Linked DNA regions of Microbulbifer sp. GL-2. The protein of the gene in region 2 binds, or shares a complex with, the protein of the main gene of each other region. Links are inferred from orthologs where the notes say so. Each region holds a gene or a part of one and is shown on either strand. Other genes may lie near its edges. The genes, in order: metK and groL.

The links.
Region 1: the proteins of groL (region 2) and metK are in contact, whole or in part, in a cryo-EM structure (PDB 8P4O), measured with the Escherichia coli proteins. The link is inferred for Microbulbifer sp. GL-2 from one-to-one orthologs.

The regions. Positions count from the first base shown.
Region 1 is NZ_AP019807.1:1,697,406-1,713,481, reverse strand. Bases 5,730-8,684 are described here. They hold metK (methionine adenosyltransferase), read right to left. Parts: upstream 7,840-8,684; coding sequence 6,619-7,839; downstream 5,730-6,618. Other genes in these bases: GL2_RS07475 (metalloregulator ArsR/SmtB family transcription factor), read right to left, coding at 7,912-8,684; ahcY (adenosylhomocysteinase), read right to left, coding at 5,730-6,517. In the rest of the region: GL2_RS07505 (efflux RND transporter periplasmic adaptor subunit), read right to left, coding at 1-770; GL2_RS07500 (Tex family protein), read left to right, coding at 1,064-3,406; GL2_RS07495 (RluA family pseudouridine synthase), read right to left, coding at 3,473-4,144; metF (methylenetetrahydrofolate reductase [NAD(P)H]), read right to left, coding at 4,234-5,070; more of ahcY, read right to left, coding at 5,132-5,729; more of GL2_RS07475, read right to left, coding at 8,685-8,868; tkt (transketolase), read left to right, coding at 9,126-11,126; gap (type I glyceraldehyde-3-phosphate dehydrogenase), read left to right, coding at 11,213-12,217; GL2_RS07460 (hypothetical protein), read right to left, coding at 12,636-14,660; GL2_RS07455 (aminopeptidase), read right to left, coding at 14,875-16,047. UniProt on the Escherichia coli protein: Catalyzes the formation of S-adenosylmethionine (AdoMet) from methionine and ATP.
Region 2 is NZ_AP019807.1:197,853-213,845, forward strand. Bases 6,801-9,672 are described here. They hold groL (chaperonin GroEL), read right to left. Parts: upstream 9,121-9,672; coding sequence 7,480-9,120; downstream 6,801-7,479. Other genes in these bases: GL2_RS00875 (DUF4886 domain-containing protein), read left to right, coding at 6,801-7,309; GL2_RS00885 (co-chaperone GroES), read right to left, coding at 9,169-9,462. Also shown: GL2_RS00850 (SDR family oxidoreductase), read right to left, coding at 1-73; GL2_RS00855 (response regulator transcription factor), read left to right, coding at 926-1,603; GL2_RS00860 (HAMP domain-containing sensor histidine kinase), read left to right, coding at 1,722-3,365; GL2_RS00865 (LamG domain-containing protein), read right to left, coding at 3,494-5,671; GL2_RS00870 (hypothetical protein), read right to left, coding at 5,755-6,219; more of GL2_RS00875, read left to right, coding at 6,578-6,800; GL2_RS00890 (FxsA family protein), read right to left, coding at 9,677-10,144; cfa (cyclopropane fatty acyl phospholipid synthase), read left to right, coding at 10,288-11,433; GL2_RS00900 (hypothetical protein), read right to left, coding at 12,077-12,529; GL2_RS00905 (SRPBCC domain-containing protein), read right to left, coding at 13,227-13,667; GL2_RS00910 (GNAT family N-acetyltransferase), read right to left, coding at 13,789-14,376; GL2_RS00915 (type II CAAX prenyl endopeptidase Rce1 family protein), read right to left, coding at 14,742-15,287; GL2_RS00920 (dihydrofolate reductase family protein), read right to left, coding at 15,407-15,967.

The DNA.
Region 1 (16,076 bases), 1.5 Mb from region 2 along the record:
TCGCGCTCGCGCCCGGCTACTACTGCCTGGAGCCGTACTTCAGGACCGTTTTCGATGGATCTACCTAGTGGCAAGTCGAGCAGGGCAAGCTGCTGGTCAGTCAAAGGCAAACGCACCTCGGCAATACCGGTGCTATGGATTTTTGCCAGCCTGGTACCCGGGGTGATGTACTGGCCCAGGTCCACATAGGTTTCGACTACGCGGCCGGCAAAAGGCGCTGTTACTGTTGTGCGCTTAAGGTCAAGTTTCGCTTGATCGCGATCCGCACCTGCAGCCGCCACTGCGGCTTCCGCGGCAGCCAGGTGGGGCTTGCGCAGGAACAGGGCATTGGCGGCCTCGCTACCCAAGTCGCGCCACTCGCGCTTGGCTTGTTTGGCACGACCCTGCTCCTGAGCCAGAGCAGACCTGGCATCAGCCAGCTGTGACTCGGCACGGGTCACTTTATAGGCGTAGTCAGCCTGCTCAAATTTGAGCAGGGGCTCCCCTGCGGCGAAGAAGCCACCAGGTACAAAGGCATCAGCCACACTTTCGATAACACCACCGACGCGGGCCACCACTTCAATTTCATGGCGGGCATGCACAGTGCCCTGGCTTGGTACTAACAGAGTCTGACGGCCCGGCTCCACATAGAGAACATCGGCAACTGGCGGCACAACGGCTTCTGGTGGTTTCTCTTCGGGTTTGGGTTTAAGGAGTACCACTGTAGCAATGGCAGCCGCCCCAATAACCAAAACGGTAAGTAATAGCTTGTTCTTGCTCGAAACTTTCACAGGTACCCTCTACCCCAATCTTGTGACCGAAACTGATCAAATTTTAATTAGCGCGCATTCTACAGGTGTTCGACGCGGCTAAGCGTGTATTTAGATGCAGGTTGCCGCAGGAGTTTGTGTCCTATCGCAAACCTTCCTCGCGACGCCTGGGTAACGCATAATGCCTAACCCAATTTACCGTTGCAGGAGAGGCAGCCGGGCCGCACAAAGCCAAGGAAACCGACAGGCTTGTTCCCGGTCAAACCCCGCTCCTAGAAGTACGAAATCCCCCGGAAAACGGATGTAAACATCAAATGCTGGATATCAACGTTCGCATCGCCGAAGAACTCAATGTACGCCCTCAACAGGTCACAGCCGCAGTATCCCTGCTCGATGAAGGTGCTACCGTGCCATTTATCGCCCGCTACCGGAAAGAGGTGACAGGGGCCCTGGACGACACCCAACTGCGCAACCTGGAAGACCGGCTGCGCTACTTGCGCGAACTGGAAGAGCGACGCGCAACGATCCTGAAAAGTATTGATGAGCAGGGCAAACTCTCACCGGAACTGGCACAACAGATCAACAGTGCCGATACCAAGAACCGCCTTGAGGACCTCTATCTCCCCTACAAACCCAAGCGCCGCACCAAAGGGCAAATCGCCATCGAAGCGGGCCTTGAGCCATTGGCTAACACGCTGATCAACGATCCCAGCCTAGACCCTGCGATAGAGGCGCAGCAATATCTCAACACCGATAACGAAGACACCTCCTTACAGGTGAAAGACATCAAGGCAGCTCTAGACGGAGCGAAGTTTATCCTGATGGAGCGTTTCGCCGAGGATGCCGAGCTGCTGGGCAGGCTGCGAGATTTCCTCAAACGCGATGGCCAGGTCAAATCCAAACTGCTGGACGGCAAAGAGGAAGAGGGAGCCAAATTCCGCGATTACTTTGAGTACGCTGAAGACTGGTCCAGGGTACCGTCCCACCGCGCCCTGGCCATCTTTCGCGGTCGCAACGAGGGTATCCTCGCCATCAGTGTGGGACTGCCGGAAGAAGAGGGAGCCTCTCCTACCTCCGGCCACCCCTGCGAAACCATGATCGCCAGACACTTCGATATCAGCGATGAAGGGCGCCCAGCGGACAAATGGCTTGGCGAAGTAGTGCGCTGGACCTGGCGTATCAAGCTACTCACTGCACTGGAAACCGACCTTCTGGGTGAGCTGCGGGAAAAAGCGGAAGAAGAAGCTATCAAGGTTTTCTCCCGCAACCTCAAAGACTTGTTACTGGCGGCACCTGCAGGACAAAAAGCTACTATCGGCCTGGATCCGGGCCTGCGCACAGGGGTCAAAGTAGCCGTGGTAGATGCCACTGGCAAGATACTGGATCACACTGCGATCTTCCCCAACCCACCACAAAATCGTCACCAGGAATCCGCTGCTGTCATCGCGGCACTGTGTAATAAATACAATGTGGGCCTGATTGCGATCGGCAACGGCACTGCCAGCCGTGAGACCGACAAGTTTGTCGGCGAGACCATTAAGCAATACAAGCTTGGCGCACAAAAGGTAGTGGTGAACGAAGCCGGTGCCTCCGTGTACTCCGCCTCCGAATTTGCCGCGCGGGAGTTCCCTGACCTGGACGTAACTATTCGCGGCGCTATCTCTATCGCCCGCCGTCTGCAGGACCCGCTGGCAGAACTGGTTAAAATCGAACCCAAATCCATTGGTGTTGGCCAATATCAACACGATGTGTCTCAGACACAGTTGGCGCGCTCCCTCGACGCTGTAGTGGAAGACTGTGTAAACGGTGTCGGTGCAGAGCTGAACTCCGCCTCAGCGCCACTGCTGGCCAAAGTTTCTGGCCTGACTGCCTCTATCGCCAGCAATATCGTCAGCTTCCGGGATCAGAACGGCGCCTTTAAAAACCGCAAGCAGCTGATGGAAGTACCGCGCCTGGGGCCCAAGGCCTTCGAACAAGCCGCTGGGTTCCTGCGGATTAATAACGGCGACAACCCTCTGGATAAATCCGGTGTACACCCGGAATCCTATATCGTGGTAAAACGTATTGCCGAGAAATGCGGTCGTGAAATCAACAGCCTGATCGGTGACTCCGCTTTCCTACGTCTCCTGAATCCAGCGGACTACACCGACGAAAAATTCGGGGTACCCACCGTTACCGACATCATCGCCGAACTGGAAAAACCCGGTCGTGACCCACGCCCGGAGTTCCGCACCGCCCGCTTTGAGGATGGCGTAGAAGAAATCAAAGACCTGCGTCCCTCCATGGTACTTGAGGGTACCGTTACCAATGTCACCAATTTCGGTGCCTTTGTGGATATCGGTGTGCATCAGGATGGCCTGGTACATATTTCCGCACTCTCAGAAAAGTTCGTCAAAGATCCCCATGACGTTGTAAAAGCCGGCGATATCGTAAAGGTGAAAGTAATGGAAGTGGACGTAGCGCGTAAGCGCATCGGCCTCTCCATGCGCCTCTCCGATGAACCAGGAGAACAGGGTAGTGGAGGTGTTAAAAAAGGTGACCAGCGGGAAAATCGCCAGGCCCAACGCTATGGCAAGCAACAGGGAAATCGCCCGCAGAAGGGAAGCCAAGGCAGTATGGGCGACCTTCTCTTGGCGGCAATGAAAAGTAAAAAATAGCAGAAAAATAAAAAAGGCGATTATTTAATCGCCTTTTTTCATCTCACAAAATCAAACTCATATTGACTAAATGTTCCTCGCAGAGAACTCTCTTGGAAGTTCACTATTGAATTGCAACATTTCTTCTTTAACAGGATGAATGAACTTCAACTCACTCGCATGCAATAATAACCTGGAAGCTGCAGCCACGGCCTCTTTATGAGCATAAAAGGGATCCCCCAATATCGGATGACCTATTGCCTGCATATGCACACGCAACTGATGCGACCGCCCAGTGATTGGCTTCAATCGAATCAAGCTGCAACTATTTGAATTGGAAATTTTTTCCCAGTGAGTTAAAGAAGGTTTACCAACTTCAAAATCCACAATCTGTCTCGGCCTGTTTGGCCAGTCACATATCAGCGGTAGATCTACTTCACCAATATCAGTTTCAGGTACGCCCCAAACTCGCGCGAAGTAGGTTTTGTCGACTTTACGTTTCTGGAAGAGTGTACTGAGCGCTCTGTGTACCTCTGGGCTGCGAGCCATCACTACCAGTCCTGAAGTATCCATATCTAAACGATGTACGATCAAAGCTTCCGGGTAGTGCTCCTGTACCCGGCTGGCCAAGCTATCCTTATGGGCAGGATCGCGGCCAGGCACACACAGAAGTCCACTCGGCTTATCCAATACCAACAGGGAGGGGTCCTTGTAAACTACAGTAAAATAGGGTTCAGTAGAAGGACAATATTTACGCATTTATAAACTCTCAGAATATGCTGACTGATATCGTCCCTTCTCTGTAAACCGGAAATATTTTTAACTACCCCAGCCAGAAAACTATTTTCTTACTTTTCTAAGCCCAGGGACTGAAGGATATATGCTGAGGCATCGGTCTTATTCATTGTGTAAAAATGTAATCCTGGCGCACCACCTTCCAGAAGCGTTTCACATAGATCCGTAACCAGTTCGAGACCCAACTTGCGAATATCCTCCGGATTCCGGTAACTCTCCATACGCTTTTTCAACCAGCGCGGTATTTCTGCACCACAATTACGGGAGAAACGCACCAAATTATCAAAATTGAGAATAGGCATTATACCGGGATAAATCGGTGCATCTATTCCTGCTTTTTCACATTGATCTATAAAATAAAAATAGGAATCCGGGTTATAAAAATATTGCGTTAAAGCACTATTGGCTCCTGCCTCGAATTTACCCTTTAAATAGCGTATATCATCATCATAGCTATTGGATTCCGGGTGTATTTCCGGGTAGGCGGCAACTTCCAGATGGAAAAGATTGCCTGTATGGCGGCGGATAAACGCCACCAATTCATTCGCATAGACCAGCTGCGCTACGGCCCCCATACCAGAAGGCATATCGCCTCTCAGGGCCACGATACGATTTACACCCGCCTCTTTATATGTATTTAATAAATTGAGGATTGTTTCTTCTTTATCACCACCAAAAGAGAGATGGGGCGCAATAGAAATGCCGTCACGACGCATATTGGTAACAATATTCGAGGTCGTCTCACGGGTAGTGCCGCCTGCGCCATAGGTGACAGAAAAAAACTCTGGATTAAATACCTGTAAAGCCTCGCGGGTTTTATGCAGTTTTGCGCGACCTTCGGGGGTTTTGGGTGGGAAAAACTCGAAACTGATGCGAATGGGATTTTTCATTATATTTTCCAGGCCCTCCGAAATTCAGGTGCCGGCATAGCCGACACCTTTTTAAAGGGAATTAGTATTTATAACTTTCTGGTTTGAACGGACCGTCCACAGAAACACCGATATATTTAGCCTGCTCTTCAGTCATTCGGGTAATCACACCACTAAAGCCTTCTACCATATAGCGGGCCACTTCTTCATCGAGGCGCTTGGGCAGCACTTTTACGTATAAAGCAGATACCTTTTGATCCCCGGGCAAATCAGCGAACTTCTCGTCAAACAGGTGGATCTGTGCAAGGACCTGGTTGGCAAAAGAGCCATCCATAATACGGCTGGGGTGACCCGTGGCATTGCCCAGGTTTACCAGACGCCCTTCAGACAGCAGTAGCAGGTGATCATTGGTTTCGCTATTACGTACCACTTTATGCACCTGTGGCTTCACTTCCTGCCATTCCCAGTTCTCACGCATAAAGGCGGTATCAATTTCATTGTCGAAGTGACCAATATTGGATACCACAGCACCACTTTTCAGAGCTGAGAGCATATGTGCATCGCACACATTGGCATTGCCGGTAGTAGTCACAATTAGGTCAGTATTGGCTAACAACGCCTTATTGATACCTTCCGTAGTACCGGTATTGATACCGTTAATGTAAGGGGATACCAGTTCAAAGCCGTCCATACAGGCTTGCATGGCACAGATAGGGTCAACCTCGGATACTTTTACAATCATGCCTTCCTGACGCAGTGAAGCAGCGGAACCTTTACCCACATCACCGTAACCGATTACCAGTGCTTTCTTACCAGCCAACAGGTGATCGGTGGCACGCTTGATGGCATCGTTCAGGCTGTGACGACAACCATATTTATTGTCGTTCTTACTCTTGGTAACAGCATCATTAACGTTGATCGCAGGCACCTTCAAGGCGCCTTCACGCAGCATGTCCTGCAAGCGATGTACACCGGTAGTGGTTTCTTCGCTGATACCGTGGCAATTATCAAGAATAGAGGAATATTTGCGGTGCAACAGTTCGGTAAGATCACCGCCGTCATCGAGAATCATATTCGGCTGCCAGCCGGCAACATCGGCACCGACGGTGCGCTCCAGGCACCATTCGTACTCTTCCTCAGTTTCACCTTTCCAGGCAAATACCGGGATACCACTTGCGGCTATAGCTGCGGCAGCGTGGTCCTGAGTGGAGAAAATATTACAGGAAGACCAGCGTACTTCAGCACCCAGGGCGACCAGGGTCTCAATCAAAACCGCAGTCTGGATGGTCATATGGATACAACCCATGATACGCGCACCGGCGAGTGGTTGTTCCGCGCGATATTTTTCCCGCAGGGTCATCAGCGCCGGCATTTCGCCTTCGGCAATCTCGATTTCGCGACGGCCCCACTCGGCCAGGGAAATATCCGCGATTTTAAAATCTTTAAATTCGGTGCTCATCTGGTTCATGTTCTTTCAGGTCCAATAAAATTGTTAATACTTTTGAGCATATCGCCCTTAGTGGAATGGCCACTAATCCAGAATTTTTTAGCCACTGTTTTATAAACGGATTACAGTCCGGCCTGAGTGCGCAGGGCATCTACCTTGTCAGTTTTCTCCCAAGGGAAGGCGGTAAAGGTTTCGCTGCGCTCCTGTCCATTACTGTCCACCCAGTTGTAGGTATGAGTGAAAGGGTCGCGACCAAAGTGACCATAAGCTGCTGTCAACTGATACATGGGGTGCAACAAGTCAAGGGACCTGGAAATAGCGAAGGGGCGCAGATCGAAATTCTCACGTACCAGCTCTACAAGCTTTTCTTCCGGAATATTACCGGTGCCAAAAGTATTGATAGCAACGGAGGTGGGCTCGGCCACGCCTATGGCGTAGGAAACCTGGATCTCACAGCGCTTGGCCAAGCCGGCGGCAACAATATTCTTGGCCACATAGCGACCGGCGTAGGCTGCAGAGCGATCTACCTTGGAGGGGTCCTTGCCAGAGAAAGCACCTCCTCCATGACGTGCAGAACCGCCATAGGTATCCACAATAATTTTACGCCCGGTTAAACCACAATCGCCTACAGGACCGCCAATGACAAAATTGCCGGTTGGGTTGATATGGAACTTGGTGTCTTTATGCAGCCACTCTAGCGGCAGGGTATGGTGCACGATCAACTCCATTACGGCCTCGCGCAGATCGGACTGACTGACATCCGGGTTGTGCTGGGTGGAAAGCACCACGGCATCAATCGCACAGGGGCGGCCCTGTTCGTCATAGCGGAAAGTCAGCTGACTCTTGGCATCCGGGCGCAGCCAGGGCAACAGGCCAGACTTGCGCGCTTCCGCCTGACGCTCCACCAGGCGGTGAGAGTAATAGATCGGCGCCGGCATAAAGGTCGGGGTTTCATTGGTGGCGTAGCCAAACATCAGCCCCTGGTCACCAGCACCCTGATCTTCCGGCTTGGCGCGGTCAACGCCTTGGGCGATGTCCACAGACTGCTTGCCGATCACATTGATCACACCGCAGGTCTCGCCGTCGTAACCCACATCGGAAGAGGTGTAGCCGATATCGGTAATCACCTTGCGCACCAGCTCTTCAAGATCCACCCAGGCAGAGGTGGAGATCTCACCGGCAATTACCGCAATCCCGGTTTTCACTAAAGTTTCACAGGCAACGCGGGCCTGCTTGTCCCGAGCCAGTAAAGCATCCAGTACCGCGTCGGAAATCTGATCGGCAATCTTATCCGGATGTCCTTCGGACACGGATTCTGATGTAAACAATCTGTATTCACTCATGTGAGAGTCTCCATTTATTCCGCCGCGGGCGGTTAGCAAAATTCTTGTTCTGACAATACGTAGACATTGTCGTCAGGGTTTAACAAATTCTCGTATCTGGATCTGGAAGCCATTGCGTAGGGCGCTGTAAACACTGCGCCCATCATTCAGGCCGGCACTCTGTGCCCAATCACTCAATTGCTCCGGTGCAAAGCCCAACCACAGGTCACCACAGGCTTCCCTGGCCCAGTCCTGACCGTGCTCCTGTAGCTCAGCCACCAGCAACTGGCCACCACTTTTTAATGCGCTTTGCAGGTCGCGGAAAATCTGTGCCGGGTCCGGGGTGTGATGTAACACCATGTTTACCACGATGGTATCCGCACTGGCCGGACGTGCTGCCGCTGCGCGCGTATCACTGCAGACAAACTCAATATTGTTAAGCCCCTGTTCATCGGCGAAAGCCTGCGCGCGCTCTAGCATGGCCGATGACAGGTCAAGGGCCGTAATCGTGCCGAAACGTAGTGATAATTCCTGTAGGAACTCGCCTTCTCCGGGGCCCACCTCCATCGCATGGCGTCCCGACTTGAGCAGCTGTGCCACCTGGGGACCATACACGCTATAGCTAGCGATCAGCTCTTGTTGCTCGCGGAAGCGGTTACCGTAGTCGGCAAAGAAACGGCGAGAAGCTTCGGCGCGCTCCTCAGAAACTCGCTCCACCGATTGGGCGCGCTCTGGAGACAAAGGTAGTAGGTCGAGATTCGCAAACAATTGTTCAAGAAGTGGAGTGCCTCCCGTACGCCGATAAAAGATGTTGTTGCCTTCCCGCCGTTTACTCACCAGCCCAGCCTGGGCGAGTACCTTCAAGTGATGACTCAAGGCGGGTTGGCGCAGGTCAAAAATACGGCACATCTCCAGAACGCTGTAGGAGTCCTGGCTGAGCAGGCGCAAGATCTCAAGCCGCAGGGGATCTCCTGCGGCCTTCAGGGTCCCCGCCAACTGCGGTATTTCCGCACCAGGGCTGGGTTCAGGGGTGGGCTGGGATTCAGACATGCGGACGAGTCTAGCAGTCGCCGGGGACTATATCAAAATATATTGATATAGCTTTATAAAATTATTTTGATGTAGATAACAATAAGCTGCTTAGAGGTACCCACCCGGAAAATTGCTGCTGTACTTAGTGGCAATTTTTCCAGCAAGCCTTTGCGTGGGGCAGGTCTTTACGGGAAAATACGCCCCCATTTTGTCGTCGCGGGAAAATGCCTATAGAGCGGCACCGCGGTCTATCCGAAAACCAGAGAGCTCTTCCTATGTCTTCTACCCCCTCTCGCACAGACATGGCCAATGCCATTCGCGCCCTGTCCATGGATGCGGTTCAGAAAGCCAACAGCGGCCACCCAGGTGCGCCTATGGGTATGGCGGATATCGCCGAAGTCTTATGGAATGACTACCTGAAGCACAACCCAGCCAACCCGGAGTGGGCCGACCGCGACCGCTTTGTGCTCTCCAACGGCCATGGCTCCATGCTGCTGTATTCACTGCTGCACCTGTCCGGCTACGACCTGCCGATCGAGGAGCTGAAGAACTTCCGCCAAATGCACTCCAAAACCCCGGGCCACCCGGAGTACGGTTATGCGCCCGGCGTTGAAACCACCACCGGCCCCCTCGGCCAGGGCATTACCAATGCCGTCGGCATGGCGCTGGCAGAGAAAGTACTGGCAGCCCAATTCAATCGCCCCGGTTATGAGCTGGTCGACCACCATACCTATGTATTTTTGGGTGATGGCTGCTTGATGGAAGGTGTCTCCCACGAGGCCTGTTCCCTGGCCGGCACTTTAGGCCTGGGCAAGCTGGTTGCCTTCTATGACGACAACGGTATCTCCATCGACGGCGAAGTCGAGGGCTGGTTTACCGACGACACACCCAAGCGTTTCGAGTCCTATGGCTGGCATGTAATCCCCAATGTAGATGGCCATGACGCAGTTGCCATCAAGGCCGCCATTGAAGAAGCCCGTTCAGTTACCGACAAACCCACCATTATCTGCTGTAAAACAGTGATCGGTTTCGGCTCCCCCAACAAGCAAGGCCGCGAAGAGTGCCACGGCGCACCTCTGGGTGATGACGAAATCGCCCTGGTACGCGAGACCATCGGCTGGTCCCATGCACCTTTCGAAATTCCCGAAGATATCTATGCCGGCTGGGACGGAAAAGCCAAGGGCGAAGCCCAGGAAGATGAGTGGAAAGATATCCTGGCCGACTACCGCGAAGAGTTCCCAGAATTGGCAGCCGAGTTCGAACGCCGCATGAGTGGTGAACTACCAGCAGATTTCCTGGTGAAAGCCGATGAGTACATTAAGCAATGCCAGGAAGACGCACAGAAAATTGCCTCGCGCAAGGCGAGCCAGAATGCACTGAATGCTTACGGTCCGCTGCTGCCTGAAATTCTCGGCGGCTCTGCCGACCTGGCCGGTTCCAACCTCACAATCTGGTCTGGCTCCAAGGGCGTGAGCGCTGAAGATGCCTCCGGCAACTACATCTACTACGGTGTCCGCGAGTTCGGCATGAGCGCCATGATGAACGGCATCGCCCTGCACGGTGGTTTCGTACCTTACGGTGCAACCTTCCTGATGTTTATGGAATATGCACGCAACGCCGTACGTATGGCCGCGCTGATGAAGCAGCGTGTCATTTTCGTCTACACCCATGATTCCATCGGCCTTGGCGAAGACGGTCCCACCCATCAACCGGTTGAACAGCTCAGCGCCCTACGTTCAACTCCGAACCTGCACACTTGGCGCCCCTGCGATGCCACTGAATCCGCTGTGAGCTGGAAGATGGCTATCGCACGAAAAAACGGCCCCAGCACCTTGGTATTCAGCCGTCAGGGCCTGGCGCCACAGAAGCGCGACGCCGCACAGCTGGCACAGATCGAAAAAGGTGGCTATGTGCTGTCCGACTGTGACGGCTCCCCGGAAGCGATCATTATTGCTACCGGTTCTGAGGTAGAGCTGGCTATGGCCGCTCAAGAGAAACTCGCTGGAAAGAAAGTTCGCGTAGTCTCCATGCCCTGCCCCGAAGCCTTTATGGAACAGGATGAGTCCTACCGCGAGTCTGTACTGCCCTCTGCTGTACGCGCACGGGTGGCGGTGGAAGCCAGCCATAAAGACTACTGGTACAAGTTCGTCGGCTTTGACGGCGATATTGTGGGCATGAGCACCTTCGGTGAGTCCGCTCCCGGTGGCGAACTGATGCAACACTTTGGCTTCACCGTAGAAAACGTGGCCGAAACCGTTGAGAAGCTGTTGAAGTAATTTCATGCTTTAGCTGAGTGCTTCCCGTGGTTTTGTACTGCGGGAGCATTCAGCATATTTCAAAACTCATACCCGGCTGCACTTCTATGACAACCCGACTCGCAATCAATGGCTATGGTCGCATCGGCCGCTCTGTTCTGCGCTCCCTTTACGAATCCAGCGCCCGCGATACCTTGCAGATTGTCGCCATTAATGAGTTGGCAGACTGCGCCACTATTGGGCACCTGACAAAGTACGATTCCGTACATGGGCGTTTCGCTGGTGAAGTCTCTGTAGAAAATGACACACTGGTGGTCAATGGTGATCGCATTGCGGTGACACATCACGAACAGCTCGAAGACCTAAATTGGAAGCAGGAAAAAATCGATATCGTTCTCGAGTGTACTGGCAGCTTTAAGGAACGTAAACACGCCGAGATGCATTTAGCAGCAGGGGCAAAAAAAGTTTTATTTTCCCAGCCCGCCAGCCGCGATGTAGATGCCACCATTGTTTATGGTGTTAACGATCACACTTTAAATGGCAGCGAGGCAATAATATCTGCTGCCTCCTGTACCACCAATTGCTGTGTGCCAGTGATCGCGGCACTGGACCAAGCATTTGGTATTGAGGCTGGAGTTCTAACCACTATTCACTCCGCCATGAACGATCAGCCAGTAAGCGATGCATACCACCACACCGATTTAAGAAAAACACGCTCCGCTGTTACTTCAATTATTCCTGTCGACACCGCTCTGGCCCGAGGTATCGAACGTATATTGCCGCATTTATATGGAAAATTTGAAGCCCAGGCCATGCGCGTACCCACGGTTAATGTCTCCGCTATTGATCTGTCTGTGCAATTACATAAAAGTGTGAGCCAGAGTGAAATCAATGCCTTATTGAAGTCCACAGCCGCGACAGAGTTTAAGGGCGTACTCGGCTTCACCGAAGAACCCCTCGCCTCCTGTGACTTTAATCACGACCCACGCTCAGGGATTATCGATGCCAGCCAGACACGGGTTGCCGGTGGTAAATTAGTGAAGATTTTAATCTGGTTTGATAATGAGTGGGGGTTTGCTAATCGGATGTTGGACGTAACCAAAATTATTTAGCACAACTGCAGGAGAGTTTTTAAAAAACGTCACCAAAAAGTTAGTAAGCTCTCAGAAAAGCACTGATTTATGCTGTTAAACCGGCTATAGCAAGTTGCGCTCAAAGCAGATATTAGATATTTTTTACGCTAAAATATCTCTTCAGCCACTACAAACTATTTTTTGGCATTCTCATTTATAAAAAGATCTTATTATTCGGCCACTCCTTATTGTAGTAAAACCCTCAATATTGGCCACCAACTTCAAAATAAAATTTATTCACTAATCCACCTGATTAAATTAAAGATATTTCGCAAGAAGTTTCTTCACTAATGAACGCAATTCACCTAAAATAATTCAGGTCGATCTATTGAAAAAAATGCGCAATAGCGGCACTATCGTGCCGCCTCCTTAAATTAACACCAACATTATAAGATATTTACTTAATACTTGGGAAAATAACGGGCCTTTCACTAACTTTATACATAAATGAATTATATATATGACCACTAGAAAAGATGTCACTCGTCAGATCTGATAAACCAGGAAGTTCTTGACGTTTTCCACTTACAAAGAACTTCAATTCCTTTCTCATCCAGAACAACTGCTGCTCTTTTGAGATATGTGAAAGATCCCACTCTCTTTCATTAACAAGTAAACACTCTGTGTTAAATTGTGTGTCCCATTCATTTGGTATACAACTCCCGCCTTGTATTTTCTGGTAAACCCTAATAAGTAAATTTCCATCACCAGAAAACTTCCAAAGCCCCTTATAAATATCAAACTCTTCAGCCTCTAACTTTCCATCAAAATTTGAATCGAAAGTGCTTATTCGATTTACTGTACCATTAGAATTTATCTCAAACCAAGAGTGAACTAGTGGTTGCGTAAAGTGCTGTCTAAACTGATAAATTCCCTCTACTGAATTTTCTTGCCAAGAATCTAAATTTTGGGTCAACACAGTATCAAAATCTATTATCTGTCCTCTCTCTGACTCCTCCAAAACAAAGGTTAATTTTTTTTCATTATATATATAGTCCAGAAAGATATAGGTAAACTTACTTCCAGTAGAGGCATCCACAACTATTTTTTTATCATCTTCTAGGCGCCATAATCCTGATACCGTAGTGTTTACCCTTTTCCCATCACCCTCAATTCCAGGAATCGATATATTGACAGTTCCCCCAATCCCAAACTCTCCGGTAAAGCTCATATCTAGAACGTTTACTGAAAACCAGGGGGAAACTTCCACTACTGGATTTACAATTTCCCCGGCCATAGCTGGTATTGGAAAACTATACTCTTGCTCTAGCTTCAATGATTCAGAAATTTTTATTGTTCTTGATGAGCGAATTGCTGTTTCTGCATAAATTTCACTTTTCAAATCAAGATCAGTATCTTTTTCATCAGGAGAAATATCATATTCATCAACATTTAAAATAATTGATGAAATAACATCACCATCCATCAGCCACACTAAACTATTAATTAAGATATGGTTTTCTACATAATGGGAATCAAAAGCACTTACATACCTTATTAAATCTGCACCTTCAAAAATAATGCCCTCGTCAATCTGCGACCATGTAAAATTAGCATGATCAACTTCCCCATTAACTTCACCAGTCCCATCAGGATGTAAGACAAGCCTCATTCGCAAAAACGGGAGGTAATAAGTGTCTGCTATTGGTAAATTGACATTAGATGTGTACCCAACCAAATTACCATTCCTGATCATATCTGATTGCATTTCTTGAAATAAATCCGGCAATCTTTTTTTTGTGTTATATACAAAAAGAGAGATTGCAGATTCACTTTCTGCTAATTCATATACATGGTTAAAACCATCCGGAAGAAAAAGACCAACATCTTCCATTATATTTTTATTATCGGCAAAAAGCTTAATAGAAGTAGCCACATCAAAAACTATTGAAGCATCAAGTTGTTTTAGAGAAAAAATTAACTCTGAATCGGATTTTATTTCCCCTTTATTTCTGCCTTTAAGATGTGCGGAAAGGGCTGTAGAAATACTTGTGATATTTACTTCATTCATTTCAGAGTGCACTAGGACCTGATCTTCGCCAGCTCTTTGTAACAACTTTTCCATGGAACCAAGGTTACTGAAATATTTTACTTGGCTTATACCAGGGAAAATCGCTTCAGCACTTATAAAATTGTCTATTTTAGATTCATTAACCTCTATATAAATAGAATAATTCCCTAATGAATCAACATCACCATGGAATTCAGTATCACCTACATGGAATTTTACTTCAACGCCTGTATAGCTTGCGGTCTCCACATAACCTTGGATAGTTAAGCTCACGGTATTTTCTGGCTGCTCACCACTATCAGGGACTTTATCACTATCTTTTGACGAGCTTCCACCTCCCCCACTGCATGCGGATAGGAGTAAAATACAACCAAGTAGTAAAAATCTGGATAGGAACTTACGGTACATCATACTATTCATTTTAAGAATTGGGTTACAGAAGGTATTGGGAGAGTGACTATAAAGGAACAGTTAAAATCAGACTAGGATATATAAACATAGAACCATATTAAACAACCAGACTTTTGATATTGGCTGTCACAATACACAAACACACAGAGTGTCATCAAAAGACTATTTGTGTAGCGTAACCAAAGAAATCTAATTTTTTATTCAGTAGATTATTTTATATTGATCGTAAATTATTTGAAAAATAAGTATTCAATAAAAGTAAATATTGCTCAACACTTTCCATACACCTCTTTCCTTCAGTAAAATTTTCTTGGTTTCTCCCCAAGTGTGTTCGGCGATATTCTTCCCCCAGCTTGTATAACCTCGCTTCACGATCCACCTTATCCAAATCTCCCAACCTCTGTGCCGCATTATAAAAGACCTCCCAGTCACTACTTTCTATATACAACTGCTTGAAAGCGGGAACTTGGGATTCATATTCAGCGGCCAAGGCTAAAGTGGCATTGTTAGCTTTTTCTATATACGCCTGGTAGCGCGCTGGATTGGGCCAACTTACGGATATTTTCCGATAGCACTGGCGCAGACGTGAAAGCACTAAATTTTTTTGTTCGAGCTTAAAACTATCCGGTTCAAGGGATTTATAAATGGGTTCGAGCTGCTTGCGCGCCATGTTCATCAGTTGACGTACGGCCATAGTCTCGACGCGGGCCTGGGTGGCAGAACCGGTCAGGCCTTGGCTGCTTAACCAATCCGGCAGGGCGATTTCTGAAACAGCTGTTGCGAAACTTTCATTAAACTGGGTATCGCCGGAAATATATACCCGTCTATGCGCCAGCTCATGGAATAACAATCCGGCGAGGCGCTCAGGTGGCCAATTTACAAAGCTGGAGAGGATAGGGTCATCAAACCAACCCAAAGTACTGTATGCGGGCACTGGCCCTAGATAGGTGTCATAGCCCTGCGCGCGCAAACTATTGGCTTTGGCGATAGCGGCAGACTTGCGGAAATAGCCCCGATAGCTGGCGCAACCGGCAACTGGATAGCACCAGCGCTTTGGCGTTAGGGAAAACTCCGGAGCAGCTAACACATTCCAGATGGGATATTGCTCTTCCAGCTGTACGTATGAACTGTAGGCCTTGCCTACCGGCAAGCTCAGCAGCTGGGCAGCATAGGCCCGTATCTCCTGCACTAACATTAACTGTCGACGTAGTTTCTCACCAGTGCCAGGCTCCTGTACCACTTTTTCAATAGGCTGCCGCGCAGAAAGAATCCGCCACTGACCAGCTGCGGCTTGGGCGTAGTACCCAACCGTCTCGCAGCCACTGAGGAATAGTGTGGTGACTAGCAGCCAAATATGCTTCTTATTTGGGCTTATTACAGTCTTCAAGGCTCCAATGCTGATATACACTTTTGTCC
Region 2 (15,993 bases):
CCAACTCAAGACCAATCCCCCCGAGGCTCCTGTGATCAATGCCGTATTCATATACCAATTCCCCAGATGTCAATGTTATGGCCAGTATATAATCAGATGATGACAGCAAAGAATCCAATCGTGCCAGTTGGCTATCCAAACACGCCAATAGCCATAGGCATAAAACTCTCACTTAACTAATTTATTAAAAACAAAAATCTACTTATAAGCAAAGGAGAAAGTACTATGCTTCAACTTATCGAAACTCTTGCGACAAGAAAGCCCTTACACTCTTACCGATCCTTTCTGATAGTCATAGCTTCCGCTTGATACTGTATTTAGCAGCTTGTTAGTTGGCAAGGCAGATGACGATACCGTGTTCCATATCAACACCCAGCCAAGAAATGAATTAAATGATTGGAACTCACTGAAATTTTTCTGGATAGACGTGTATCGTTTAAGTTGACAATCCAGCAACTTATCTATTGGACAAGCCATCATTCGAGGAAGAATAAGCAGGTGATGACTTAAAGTGCCGATAATAGACCGAGCGCAACTTCGCATGATTTTTTTTGGGATAAAATTACAAAAAAACATCAAGACAAGAATGTATAAGCTTAAAAAATAGAAAGAATAGAATATAATTCACTTTATTGAGTGTCAAACGGGCAAATGACACCAAACACAATATATCCAGGCTCAATCGCACTATTGATAAGCTGCACTTCAGAGCTGAATGCAGGAGTTAAAAAAATGTCATTTATATTAAACAACAACCTTGATCTGCTGTCTGGAATTGATACAACAACGAACAACCATATCAGTTTCGGCCATTTCTTAGGCTGCCCTTTTTAATTAGATAGTAGGCGAAGGATTAGTAACATAAAATCCAAAACAGCGCAGCCAGAAAAAATCAGCAAACAAAACAATTACCAATCATAATTTTATGCACATTTTCATCATTGAAGACGACATTGATTTGAGCCTGTACTTGCAAAAAGGGCTGAACCAGGAAGGGCATCGCGTTGAGCTAAGTCATGATGGAAAAACAGGGCTTTTGCAGGCTAGTACCGAGCCCTTTGATGTCATAATCCTTGATCAAATGCTTCCAGGTTTACATGGATTGAAATTATTAAAGGCACTACGCGGGATGGAGGTAGACACCCCAGTTTTAATGCTGAGTAACCTTGGAGAAGTTGACCATCGTGTAGAGGGCTTACGCAACGGGTGTGATGATTATTTAGCCAAGCCCTTTTCATTTGCTGAGCTTTTGGCCAGAGTCGAAGTCATTGGTAGACGTCGACCTCAGTCAGGCCCAAATGAGTCGCTCATGGTTTCAGACCTAAAATTGAATTTGTTAACCAGGCAAGCACTTCGCAAAAGCCGTGATATAGAACTACTAACACGAGAATTCAAACTACTCGAATACCTTATGCGTCATGAAGGGCAAATTGTTACAAAAACAATGCTACTGGAACAAGTCTGGGATATCCATTTTGATCCTAAAACCAACGTAGTTGAAGTACATATAAGCAGACTCAGAAGAAAAATTGACCAACCAACAGATAAACCCCTTATTCATACTGTAAGGGGGGCCGGATATGTCCTTCGCGCAAAAGATTAAGCTGCATAGGAGCTCAAGTTTTCGACTGGCAATTATCACTATCAGCTGTGTCTGCCTGAGCTCCAGTATTTCACTATTGACCATTTATTTACTGACAAAGCACTCCTTAACGAAGCCCATGCTTTCTAAAGTAGAGGGTATAGTTAACGACTCTATTATAGAAATCAATGACCAAGAATTTTTTCATCCAGAACTTTACCCTAAATTTAAAAAAATTGAGCCAAAACATTTTATCTACAACAACAGCTCGCCATCAAAGTTCACCATAGATTATATAACTCATTTTAAAATTCTTTTAGCAAAGCAGGGTTTAAGCAAACAGGAAGATCTTGCAGCTCGGGGTAGATTATTCGCACTGGGGGAGGATATCAGTCCACCACTGGAAAAAATCCCTTCTATTTTGGTGTGGTATCTCCTTAATAGTGAGTTCCCTGAAGATTTTCATGAATATATAGACAACCTCACAAATGAAAGATTTGAAGATTGGCCAGAATATGCTGAGAACATTAACGAGAATGCAACGTCACTTGCAAAGTATTATATTGAGGCTGAATATTTCCTTGACACTGAAGACCTGTGCGTACAACTTTTAGATACAAAGGGAAACAGCATTCTCAGCAATATTGATGGTTATAATCCAGGAAACTTACAATTAAGATCTGCCTACACGGTGATTTCAAATATAGCTCCAGCTCTTGGAGACAACCACAAACCGTATGTATGCCTTATGCAGGCTGCTCAGTTAAGTGATGGCGGAACTTTATTACTGGGTAAAAATTTCACCCGGGAATACCAGCTACTGGAAACTCAAAACAGAATTATATTTTATGGATTTTTAATTACCATAATCATCAGCTTATCCTGTGGATATCTTGTATCGCGAAGAGCTGTCAAAAGAATAAGCGATATCAACCAAGTATGCAGCCAGATTATAGCTGGAGATCTTAACAAGCGGATTTCACTTAATAACAATGGTGACGACTACGATCAACTCGCGCTCAATATCAATGCAATGCTGGATAAAATTCAACAGTTGATGACTGGCGTAAAACAGGTTTCTGACAACATTGCACATGATTTAAAATCCCCGCTTACTCGCCTACGAGGACAGCTCGAATTATTACTCCATATGGAAAAACCAGGTAAAGAGACTTTTGAAGCTATTATTGAAGAAAACGATCAGATCATAGAGTGCTTCAATGCCCTGCTGAGGATTTCACAAGTAGAGCAAGGCGCCCGAATATCTGCATTCCGGTATTTCTCTTTACATCGAGTCATTGATACTCTAGTTGAAGTCTATGAACCTATTTTCCAGGATCAAGGGATAGATCTTTCAATCAGTCTACTTGATGATCAATATGTAATCTATGGAGACAAGGAACAGTGGCTACAGTCTATTGCGAACCTATTTGATAATGTCATTAAATACGCACCAAAAAGTGGTAATCTACGTGTTAAGCTTTCAGCTCGATCCGAGGGGGATCGCAGCTATCTTCAATTACAATTGCATGATAGCGGCCCAGGAATTCCAAAAGATGACCAAAAAAAGGTGTTTGAGCGTTTTTACCGCCTGGAATCACATAGGCGTACGAAAGGCAATGGGCTGGGGTTAAGCTTGGTCATAGCAGTTTGCAATTTACACAAAGCCAAGATCAGCCTACAAAATTGCAATGGACTACTTGTAAAAATAGATATTCCATCAACTACTCGCTCACCCAGCCATACATTCCCAGGGTCAGAAAAAATGGAAATCTCTGTATAGCAACGATCATAAAAATGGCGGCAGGATGTTACTCAAAAAGCCTGGAGTTTACAGTTAACATATAAAAAATTCTTACTAAAGCAAAACAGCAACCCTTGTGGATAGCTGTTTTGCTTTCTCTCTAAGAATTAATCACCACTAACAGAATTACGTATAATCTCAATCGCAGAGTCTTGGCTTGTCGATACAGGCAGCCATACAATCAAGGTTGGAGATCCATCAGTATCTCTAATGATACCTGTTTTTACCCCGGACGAAACTTCACTATTGAATCTAACTTCCGGGAGCTTATTCGACCCCCACCGATGAATTACCAATACGGGATTTACCAGAGGATTAGTATCACTAGCCTTTGCGATCAGGGATATCACCTCCGATGATTTCGCAGCAGTCATGTGATAAGCCCTTTCATCCGTTTCAAAAGTCACTGTATTGTTTTCAACACCTTTAGTCGGATCGATTTTCGGTGGTGAAATCCATGACTTTGCCAGCCCCTGTAAATCAGACGCTGTTCCCTGTGTAAAGCCATACATCATGGAACCTGTTCCATACTCAAAAGCCTCCAGGTTGCCCACAGCAAAATGTGATACGCGGTCATTGGCAACAGAAAACCGACCATCAGAAGGAATTTGAGCTACCGGCCAGTGATTCCACGGACCAGCAAAGGGAAAAACACTTCCCAAGAAATCAATATATTTGGAACTTTCTTCGTTAGAGGATGGAAAGAAGCCTCCAGCCTGGCTTACACCGAAAACTTTCCAGCTCGTTTGGCTATTCAATACCGCTATGTTACCGGGCAAAGGAGTAGGGTCCCCGCCATCACTCGGTTGACTCAGAGATATGGGGTAAATCACATCAGAACTGTCACCCTTAAGCCCTGCAATCGAAACTGCATTATAATTCAAAAAGTCCTCAGCCTTTTGACCGGGCCCTAATAGCCACTGAAAATCTTGGTAAAACTCAATTCCGCCCTCATCAGCTACAGGATGATAAAAAACATCCCTGATTGCCACTCCATCGGGATATATCGTATGCACTTCATCAATGTAAGCAGTATCCATAACCAGTGAGTCAAACACGTCCGCCGCTGCATACCGCCAGTGGACTTTAACCCGTGCAGACGTATTTTCAATCATGCGAACATGGGTGCGTAAGGCTGCCTTATCGGACATATGCTCAGCTAAAGAGACAATCGGATTGACTGAAGCTGGGGTTTCAGGGTCGTCTGGATCGGGAATCACCAGCTCTACACTCTGGTCAGACATCCATCGGTTGTCCGTCACCAGGTTCATGCCATGTGATGTCCCTCGCCAATAGACATAACTAATTGGCTTGTTATCAAAACGGACAACAATATCCTCATTTTCTGTAACCCTCCACAAGCTATCCCAAGCATCATGAAAATCTAGTTTGGTATAAACCCCACCAAATTTTTGTGGATATTTTTCCAAGTCAGGCAACTGGCGCTTCGTAACACTGGGGTCAGGAGTTTCCTTTTGCGCTGATATAAATCCATTATAGCTATCACTAAAATCCTTAGCAGTAAGAGGTTGGTCATAAATGGCAATTTCGTCTATTGCTCCCTCAATACCAAATAGGCTTGAGAAATGGTTGTATTCATTTAACTCACCTTCCCTTACCCCATCAGTGGCCGGTAAAGCTGTATTATTCATTCCAACAATCAATGGCATATCAGGAACTGATAGTTTAAGCCCTAAAGATTGACTTTTATCTACTAACCCATTGATATAGAGCGAAAGACTACTGCCTGCAGAAACGCCCACATGAACCCATTGATTAGTCGGAATTACGCTGTCCGAAACCAGAGTTTCACCATTCGCGGTAAACAAAAGGTTGCCACTGGAATTTACCCCAAAATAATATCCCTGCCCCCCAACACCACTTGATTGGTGAATAATAGGAGCATTATTCCAGGGATAAGCAGCTAGATTGATCCATGCCTCAATAGAAATAGAGTCATTAAATACAGGCACTTCATCCTGGGCAACCACCACAGCGGACCTATAACCGTCAAACAGTAATGCCGAACCGGATACCCCCCCTACCCAATCACGGCCATGGCTATCAATATACCCAGTTGCCAAGTTTATTTTATCGACCGTACTTCTACCCTCCCCCTCATCAAACCTCCAGTGAGCCCTGGGCTGGCCAGGAAGTACGTGGTTTACAATTGGATTTGCCCCCTTCTGAATGGTATCTACCATTAGCTCTCCAGGCTTATTGTTAACATCAATAATACCGTTTTCTGTGAGCCGCATAGTTTGCAGGACAGCGCCCTTACCCATATCCCAATCTGTGACATTATCAGTGCCAGGCCGGTATAGCCTGGTTACATTACCATCAGAACTAATCGTTAGTATCTCGTGGACTACCCCTCGGGGTCCCTCCCTTTCATAGCATCCGCTTCCGGGAAGTAGCGCCAGTGGATAACAACTTTTTTGTCTGACTGCTCTAAGATACGGACATAGGAAAAGTCATTTGATTGATCAAAGCGAGTATTCGCCTCATCTGGGATAGCGGCCAAATGTTCTATCGGTGCAGAACCATTCCCAAAATACCAAACTGGCCGGTAGCTATTATCACGGGATAAAATTAGTCTACCTTTCCCTTCGAGATTTACAATGATATCGGCATAGGGACCTGTGATCTTTTCCGGAATATCCGGTGAACTCACACGAGTATAATATGCAAAGAAACCAGCCGATGTATGACTCATGTCTACTTGTGGGCTTTCAAGCTCAGGCACCTGAACTCCACTAGTGCTATCCGAATCCTTACAGCCAAGTACTGCGATACAAACAGCCAGTACAAGGTTACCTTTTGACAGTAACATTCCCACTCCTTCCTCTCATTTATTGACAGATAAGTCTAAGAGAACAGCTTAACGTCAGGCTGGATCGAAGATTACTTCGATGTAATCTAACTCCGGATATAGCCGGGTTGTATTCCTTGTATGTCAAAGCCCCTTCAATTGCATTATCAGAAATAAGATAAAGCCACATCCGAAGCTGGCCTTCCATAAAGAACCATTGAGCTATAAGCAGAAAAACACGAAACTTTGAAACGAGGCTCACAGAAATAAATTCTGGGTTGATTTACCTTGAAAATCTTTTAATGGCAAGGCTGCCCCAATGATAAAGTTACAAGGTCATCAGAAGATTCAGGTATTACTTTTTGTTCTATTAGGAATAATGGGAGTTGTTTTTTTAGCAGCACAAAAAAAGCAGAGCAACCAGAATGCTAACAAATATCTTTCTGTTCTTTTTATCGGCAACAGCTACACTCAACCACTTCCCCCAATAATCCAGTTGATCGCCCGTAATAATGGAACACTAATTAACTACCGATCCATTACCCCTGGAGGTTGGACCCTAAAGAAACACTCTCAATCCAAAGTAACTTTAGAAGCTATTCGTGAAAAACGATGGGATTACATAGTGTTACAGGAGCAAAGCCAGCTCCCCTCTTTCGCTGAAGAGCAGAGACGTAAAGAGATTTATCCCTACGCCGATAAGCTTGTTAAGGAAATCCGGAAGGCCAGTGCCAAACCTCTGCTTTTCCTCACCTGGGGCCGTAAGCATGGAGATATTCACAATATTCCCGATGATACCCGCAGCGAAATGCAAGCCCGTCTATTGGAGGGCTACCAGAATATGGCCAAATTAACCTCCTCAAAAATTATTCCGGTTGGCATTGCCTGGGAATCAGTCATATCCACCAAAGATTCTGATATCGACCTGTACACTCATGATGGGAGTCACCCCAATCATAATGGCATATACCTTTCTGCTGCTGTATTTGTTTCCCACTTGTTAGATTCATCGCAACTGATTTCCGCAGATCTAAACGGCTTACCTAAGGAGACAACTGAATTTCTTATACGGCAGACTAATACACTGGAATTTAAACTAGAGTCCATTTGACATCTTTACAGCTCTTAGTCTGAACTTATTCCATCAACTCCATCGGGACACAGTTCACTTCCACATAAAAAGTCAGCAACTTTGAAACTTCCCAACTCTATCTCAGCCTTTCCAAGACAAAAAAAAAGCCCCGCTAATGCGGGGCTTTTTTGAAAGGCTTTAAGGCCGGCTTACATCATGCCGCCCATACCGCCCATACCACCCATACCGCCCATGTCAGGAGCAGCCGGCTTATCTTCCGGAATTTCTGCAACCATGGCTTCGGTGGTGATCATCAGACCAGCGATAGAAGCTGCCGCCTGCATTGCAGAGCGGGTTACCTTAGCTGGGTCAAGAATACCCATTTCCAGCATATCGCCGTATTCGCCAGTAGCAGCGTTGTAGCCGAAGTTACCTTCGCCTTGCTTGATCTTGTCAACAACTACTGAGGCTTCGTCACCAGCGTTGGCTACGATTTGGCGCAAAGGCATTTCCATAGCACGCAGAGCAGCTGCGATACCGTGGTTCTGATCTTCGTTGTCACCAGCTACAGAGATAGCCTGGATAGCGCGAACCAGAGCAGTACCACCGCCAGGAACAACGCCTTCCTCTACTGCAGCGCGGGTAGCGTGCAGAGCGTCTTCAACGCGGGCTTTCTTCTCTTTCATTTCCACTTCGGTAGCGGCGCCTACTTTGATTACCGCAACACCGCCAGCCAGCTTGGCTACGCGCTCTTGCAGCTTCTCTTTGTCGTAGTCGGAAGAGGACTCTTCGATCTGTGCACGGATCTGGCCAACGCGAGCTTCGATGTCTTTAACATCACCAGCGCCGTCAACGATCACAGTGTTTTCCTTGGACAGGGTGATGCGCTTGGCAGTACCCAGGTGCTCCAGAGTGGTACCTTCCAGCTCCAGACCAACTTCTTCAGAAATTACAGTGCCGCCAGTCAGGATAGCGATGTCCTGCAGCATGGCTTTGCGACGGTCGCCGAAACCAGGCGCTTTAACAGCCGCTACTTTAACAATACCGCGCATGCTGTTGACAACCAGAGTTGCCAGCGCTTCGCCTTCTACGTCTTCAGCGATGATCAGCAAAGGCTTGGAAGCCTTGGCTACTTGCTCCAGCAGGGGCAGCAGGTCGCGGATGTTGGAGATCTTTTTGTCTACCAGAAGGATGAACGGGCTGTCCAGCTCGGCAGTCATGTTTTCCTGGTTGGTGATGAAGTAAGGAGACAGGTAGCCGCGATCGAACTGCATGCCTTCAACTACGTCCAGCTCATTCTCGAGACCGGAACCTTCTTCAACGGTGATTACGCCTTCTTTGCCAACCTTCTCCATAGCTTCGGCAATGATGGTACCAACGCTCTCATCGCTGTTCGCGGAGATAGTACCTACCTGGGCAATAGACTTGGTGTCGGCACAAGGAGTGGCCAGGCCAGCAATGTGCTCAACCGCTGCGGCTACCGCTTTGTCGATACCACGCTTCAGGTCCATCGGGTTGAAGCCTGCGGCTACAGATTTCAGACCTTCGGTTACGATTGCCTGAGCCAGTACGGTAGCGGTAGTGGTGCCATCACCCGCAGTGTCAGAAGCTTTGGAAGCAACTTCTTTCACCATTTGCGCACCCATGTTCTCGAACTTGTCTTGCAGTTCGATTTCTTTGGCTACGGAAACACCGTCTTTGGTTACGGTAGGAGCGCCGAAGGACTTGTCCAGGACTACGTTACGGCCTTTAGGGCCCAGGGTAGTTTTTACGGCGTCTGCCAGGATGTTTACGCCTTTCAGCATTTTCTGACGAGCGTCGTCACCGAAAATTACGTCTTTAGCTGCCATGATTCTTGTTCCTCAAATTCTTTTTGCGAGTAAAGTTAAAGGCTGGCCTTAGCCTTCCAACACGCCGTAGATGTCACCTTCGCTCATGATGATCAGCTCTTCGCCATCCACCTTGAGGGTATTGCTGTCGGCGTAGCGACCGAATACAACAGTGTCACCTACTTTGACAGACAGTGCGCGAACATCGCCATTGTCCAGCTGCTTGCCCTCACCCACGGCTACCACTTCACCCTGGTTTGGCTTTTCTTTGGCAGCGCCTGGCAGCACGATACCGCCAGCTGACATCGCTTCTTCTTCCTTACGGCGTACTACGACGCGGTCGTGTAAAGGACGAATATTCATGGATAAGTTCTCCATTGAGTCTTTTTAAGGTTTTCCAACATTGGCGGTACCGGCCCAAAGGGCCAGTAACCTCACCCCTCCCTGTTTCCCAGAGGCGGGGCTTAAATCTCAGTTGAACCCTATCTATGGGCGCAAGAATGGATTTCAACACTCCTTGGTGAAAAAACTATAAAAGTGCCGAATGAAACTCAAAAATGTGCACTATTTAACCAAATCAGTCTTTGGGGCGCTTGTGATCCACAGAGTTCTGTTTATCCCGTGAGTACTCACCCTCGATGGTATCGGAGCCACGTTTGGAGGAATGGGGCTGGTGTGGACCACCCGGCTGCACAATAGTGACATGGCGTAAAATTCTCCCCAGTAGCAGTTGACGCAAGCCAGGTATCAGGCAGGCAAACCCCAGGAAGTCGGTAATGAATCCAGGAGTCAACAGTAGTGCGCCACCAACGGCGAGAAAGATACCCTCTACCATCTCCTGGGCAGGGATATCACCGGTGCGCATCTTCTCCTGGGCGCGCGCCAAGGTAGAAAGCCCCTGGCGACGCAGCAGGGTTACACCAATGATGGCGGTCAGAAATACCAGGCCGATGGTGGGCAAGGCGCCGATTTCTCTCCCAACGGTGATCAGTACCCACATTTCAAGCACAGGTAGGACTATAAATAGAAGCAGCAAGGGACGCATAGAGAGAATTCCTGATGTAGAAGCCCCTGGTTGATCTAGGGCTTGGGACATTTTCAACATGCTGTATTAAATGGAGTGGGGAGGCAAATTATTCAAGGGCGCCACAATCAACCCCACGATAACCAGGAGAGAGGGAGGCTTGAATGGCAAGCGAGCAGCAGGACGCCATAGAGGTGCCGGCCATTGGCCGCAATCGCCACTTTGTTGATGAAATTTTGGCCGAAGCCGACATCCGGATAAACGGTGACAGGCCCTGGGATATCCAGCTCCATAGGGAGGAAGCACTCGATGAGATAGTCGCCCGCCACAGTATTGGGTTGGGAGAGACCTATATGCGCGGGGACTGGGATGTACAAGCACTGGACCAGTTTATTTACCGGCTTCTGGATGCGGATCTAAGCCGTCATATCAGTAATTGGCGCAATATTTGGCCTTACCTGCGCAGCTACCTCCTTAACCTGCAAAGCCGGCGCCGCGCCTTTGAGGTGGGTGAACACCATTACGATCTGGGTAATGAGTTCTATGCAGCCATGCTCGACAGCCGCCTGACGTACAGCTGTGGCTATTGGAAGGATGCAGAGACCCTCGATGAGGCCCAGGAAGCAAAACTGGACCTGATATGCCGCAAGCTTCAGCTTGAACCGGGAATGCGGTTACTGGATATCGGTTGTGGCTGGGGAAGCCTGATCGGCTACGCCGCACAGAAATACCAGGTGGAATGTGTTGGCGTAACCATATCTCGCGAACAGAGAGCCTATGTCGCCGAGCGCTATGCCAACCTGCCGATCACCGTTCACCTGCAGGACTATAGAATACTGGATGAACCCTTCGACCGGATTGCCAGTGTCGGTATGTTTGAACATGTAGGGCACAAAAACCACCGGGAATTCATGCAGGTTTCAAAACGCTGCCTGAAAAAAGATGGAATTTTACTGCTCCACACCATCGGTAAAGCCAGACCCGTCCATACCGACCCCTGGGTTGAGAAATATATTTTCCCCAATGGAGAGATACCGGCAGCCAGTCAAATCACCAAAGCCGCCCAAGGGCTACTAACCTGTGAGGACCTGCATAACTTCGGCCCGGATTACGATAAGACCTTGATGGCCTGGCATGAAAATTTTGAACGCAACTGGCCCCGTTTTGCCGACCGCTATGGCCGACGCTTCTATCGTATGTGGCGCTACTATCTTCTAATGTGTGCCGCATCATTTAGGGTCCGTAGAATGCAGTTATGGCAGTGGATGCTGTCAAACAACAAGCCCGGTGGTGTGGAACGCATTTGCTAGATAGGGATGGCCCCGATTAAATGTCGAGCGTTACTGTTAACTAGCATATTGTGGTTCCAGTACATAAACCTCTCGGTAGTGACACTTAGGCGAAGCCACTACCGGGAGATTCATTCGAGCCTTACCGCGACCATTTTGGCTAACCTTCGGTTCTTCGAACATCTAATACAACAACACTTACCTTGTTAGTGATCCATGCGGTTAATTTAATAAAAATTATCTTGCTCGTTCGACAGAAGCCAGAATATCACACGCAAGTTTTGGCGACCTTTATCGATTTGTACTCTCCGCACTGTTGGCTTTGATATAAATCTCCAGCTCTGTGATTAGTCTGAAATTCATCGGCAGAACTAAAGCGAAGCGACGGCTTTATTGTCAGCCGCCTCTACTTGTATAGTTGTTCTTTCCTGATTCTGATATTGAAAATCATTTTCGCTTAGGGGTAAATTGAGATCTAACCTCGGCGGCCACCGAAAGCCTTGTTCATCACCGTCCACTACAGTACCGGCTCATAAAGAGTGATAAATGAAGGAATATCAGCGATACCCTCTGCACCGGGTAATTCGATGCACTTATGTGCAGAGGTGGGGGAGCAGCGGCCAGGAAAAGGGTCTAAATATTAACAATTCGGTGTAGCGCCTAATTATAAACCTGTGCCTGCTGTGCGTAATCTGTGGTACATAGTCACAACGAATCTTCCACCTAAAACCAGCACTAAAGAAATTATAAATACAGCAACGTATCCATAATTAATAGTTCCCAGAGAAAAAAGCTGGCCAACAACAACACCCACGGACTTTAGAGCCCAGTAAACTCCTATAAGAAATGTGCCAGCCACCACCAACCCCGCCTCTGAAATGGCGGCATCCCCATCGCTCGAGACGATGGTTTTACGAGCTATCTTAGGAGCCAAAATCCAGAGAACTATGCCAATGACAAATGGAATTACCACCCATCCAGCAACGGAAATAATGGGTATTGATTGTCCGCTATCCGAAGATTTTAGCGTAATGATAAACGGCAAAACATTCCCCAAATTATTTAGAACGAGATATGCCGCTAAAATTTTTATTGCCAATTCTGAAAATTGCATCATGGTTTCGGCCTATAGAGCTATAGCTTTGGAGCGGCAGGACCAGCAGTATAAGTCAACCACCCCAGCCGCACATAATTTGCCTGACACTTAATATCACCTTGCTAGCATTTACTAGCAACAGGGCAGCCCCCTCCAATTTGAAAAGTAAAACCTTAATACCATCAATATTTCTCGCCACATTCGAACCAATAATATTCTAAACCAACCTCAATTGACGTCAGCCACCCTCCTCTCACACCTAATCAAACCACTTTTCTCATAAAAAAATCTTATTTACCAAAATTTAATTCAATAAATCACAAAGCACGCATCTCCGCTTAAGATAGGATTTCCTGTTCGTGTAATGCTACAGACTCAGTGCATATAGACCGAGAAACCGCGGAGTAATTTGAAGATCTAGCAGTGAAGTGCACCATTTACCTTTTGACTCCATTTCGTTCGTATATGATTCAATACCAAAAGATACTGACTTATTTATTCTATCCTTTGCCTCCAAGAGATTTGATCGTAGAATCTCCCACATCTCTGCAGGACCACCACCTTCAATGTTACCAAAAGTCTCAACACCCACAAGCATCAAATTATCTAGCTCTATAAATTCCGGTTTCATCATCAACCCGCAAATACGTGAAGAAAAATAACTCAATTTCCTAGGATAAATTAAAGCGTAGATCAGGTTTAACCTAACAGTAGTTTATTATGCACTGACGCTTTCGTTAAGGACCTTTATCAGACGATCTATATTTTGCTCATTTGCAGAGCCAGCTCTTGCCTTTACAGCTTGTGCTGTTTCAGCATTTTCAAAAACTTGCTCCCAAGTTAAATATGTACCATCACCTTCAGGGATCAGGCGTATAGTAAGCTTAAAATTTGGAGGGCAATCATGATGGATCACAATTTTGGAATTGGGCACTAAATCCTCGAAGAAACTTTCATTGGGGTAGTCGATACCATCCGGACTATGCATTATAAATTTCCAACAACCGCCAGCAGTGAACTCAAACACTTCGAAAGTATTAGTAAATCCTTCAGGTCCCCACCATGCTGTCAATAAATCAGCAGATGCAAAAGCGCTATAGATTTCATTAGGTGAGAAAGCTAAGGTTCTTGAAGTTCGCAACGTTCTGTCGTCAGTCATGCTCATAACTCCGATCTACTTGAATTGTGTTGTGTAAAATGCCCCACACATAGGCAGGTAAAATGCATCTGCGTCTTGTTTGTCCAAACGGCCATAGTGCTGCCGCAGTAATATGATACTTTCAAAGTGTGCACGTCATCAATATACAGCCTCCATCATGGGGAATAAGCTTATGAGGCTCCAGTTTTATCTTTTTAATACTTTTAAATCCATGTTTCTTGTAAAATTTAATAGCTTTTGTGTTATCAGAAAATACTATAAGACTTAACTCAGCATAATCTTCACTGCTTGCTTTTATTTTTGTATATTCGAGTAGTAATTTTCCGACTCCAGCCCCTCTGTATATTTTTTCAACACACATAGCATCTAGAAAATAACTCCCCTCAGCTCTGGTAGAATAAAATTCACGAAACCTCTCCAAACGATCTGGGGGTAAAAAATTCACTAATTCATCAGTTATACAATGAAATTGTGCGGGATATGACAAAGCCATCCCGATGATTTTTTGATCAGACTCAGCAACAATACAACTGCGGAATGTATGTGGATAAATATCTTGTTCTAAGCCATCAGATAGTATTTGGACAGATGACGTATTTGGTACTAATTCATGGAATAAGTACTCTAAAGCTCCATCTGAGGCTTTATAGTCAAGCTCCGCGATACGGTAACTGTCTTCCTTCTTTCCTTGTCTATAGTTCACATTCATCTCAGCCACTCTGGTTAAACGTACGACTCAAATAACGTTTCCAACAGGGACGGGCGGAGCATTTGAATGCGAACCGCGCCGCGTAGGCAGGACAGCCTAACCCTGACGGAACTGGGCGAACCTGCTGGCCTTGTATGGTTGCTCTTCTCTAATTCTGATACTGAAAATCCTTTTCACTAACGGATAAATTGAGACCCACCTTCGGCGGTCACCAAAGGCATTCTTTATCACAGTTCGCCGCTGTGCCGGCTCATAAAAGACCGATAACCATTATAAATGCGATAAGCACTCACCAGGCATAACTCGAATAATCATCTTGGCCTCGAGCCCGAATAATAAGGCGAAGATAGGTTATTTAAGGAACCTCAAGAAATCAATGTCGTTATCGATTCTGTCTGGTAGAAACCTCCGTAAGCAACGAGTGGCAGATGCCAGGACGCCCATACAAGTCCGCTGACGAGATAGGGGTTCTTAACGCCACCACCTACCAACTTTGGCAACAGGAATCCGCGCCATCCGAGCTCTTCCCCAAATGCACCAATCAAGCCAAGCACTAAGACGGACAGTAGAACAGGGCTGAGTCGGATCAGTTGTTCAAATGATACCAGCGAGAATTGCCGGATATCGATGGCTGCAGATACCAGACCCGTTAGCAATACTAATAGGAATGGAATTGCGACGGCATAGACGTAGTAGCGTCCCTTTCCGATCCGAAAGCTGACATCTTCATATCCAGATTTCAGGATGAGTCTCAGTAATATGGAAAGAGCGCCAGGGATGCACATCAGGGCGACTATCCAGAGCGGGCCGAAGTTTCTGACACCCCCGCTGGCGATGATAAACGCCTCAAAGCTCCAACTAATTGCAAGCACTGAGACGATGAAGACTAATGCTTGGTTTCTGTCGCTCATCATATCTCCGCATTTTCAACGGCTAACACCCCTGGTAAGGCGCAAAAGTATGTTGACTTGGCTTTTGCGCCTTTTGCAAAAGGCATGACGACATATTTTTGTCGTTCTTTACCGGTTTGTTAGCCGCGGACACGCCGGTAGTGCAAAGCGACCACGCCACTCTGTAGTGGTTTCGCCGAGACCAGTTCGAGCTGGCGCGCGCTCGGCAGCCCACTCTGGTACAGAGTCGGGCCGTGCCCAGCAATCCTAGGGTGGACGAGAAATTTGTACTCGTCGATCAGATCCAGTCGATCAAGTACTGTCGCGAGCTTGCCGCTGCCAAGAAGCACACCAGTAGGGGTCTCGTCCTTGAGTTTCTGCACACTCATGCGAAGGTCGCCGGCGATATGGTGGCTATTGCTCCATGGGTAGTCCTTTCGCGTCGACGATACCACATACTTCGGCTTTGCCTCCAGCTTGAGCGCCCACTCGCGAATCGCGAGTGATTCTCCCATGTCGCCGCGCGCAACCGCCGGCCAGTAGCTCTCCATCATCTCGTAGGTGACTCGACCCCAAAGCATCGCACCGCTCTCATCCATGAGGCGTGTAAAGTAAGTGTGTGTCTCGTCGTCGGCGATACCTTCCTGGTGATCGACGCACCCGTCCAGCGTAACATTAATACTGAATATCAAGAATCCCATACGGCCAGTCTCCGGCTAACTCCGCG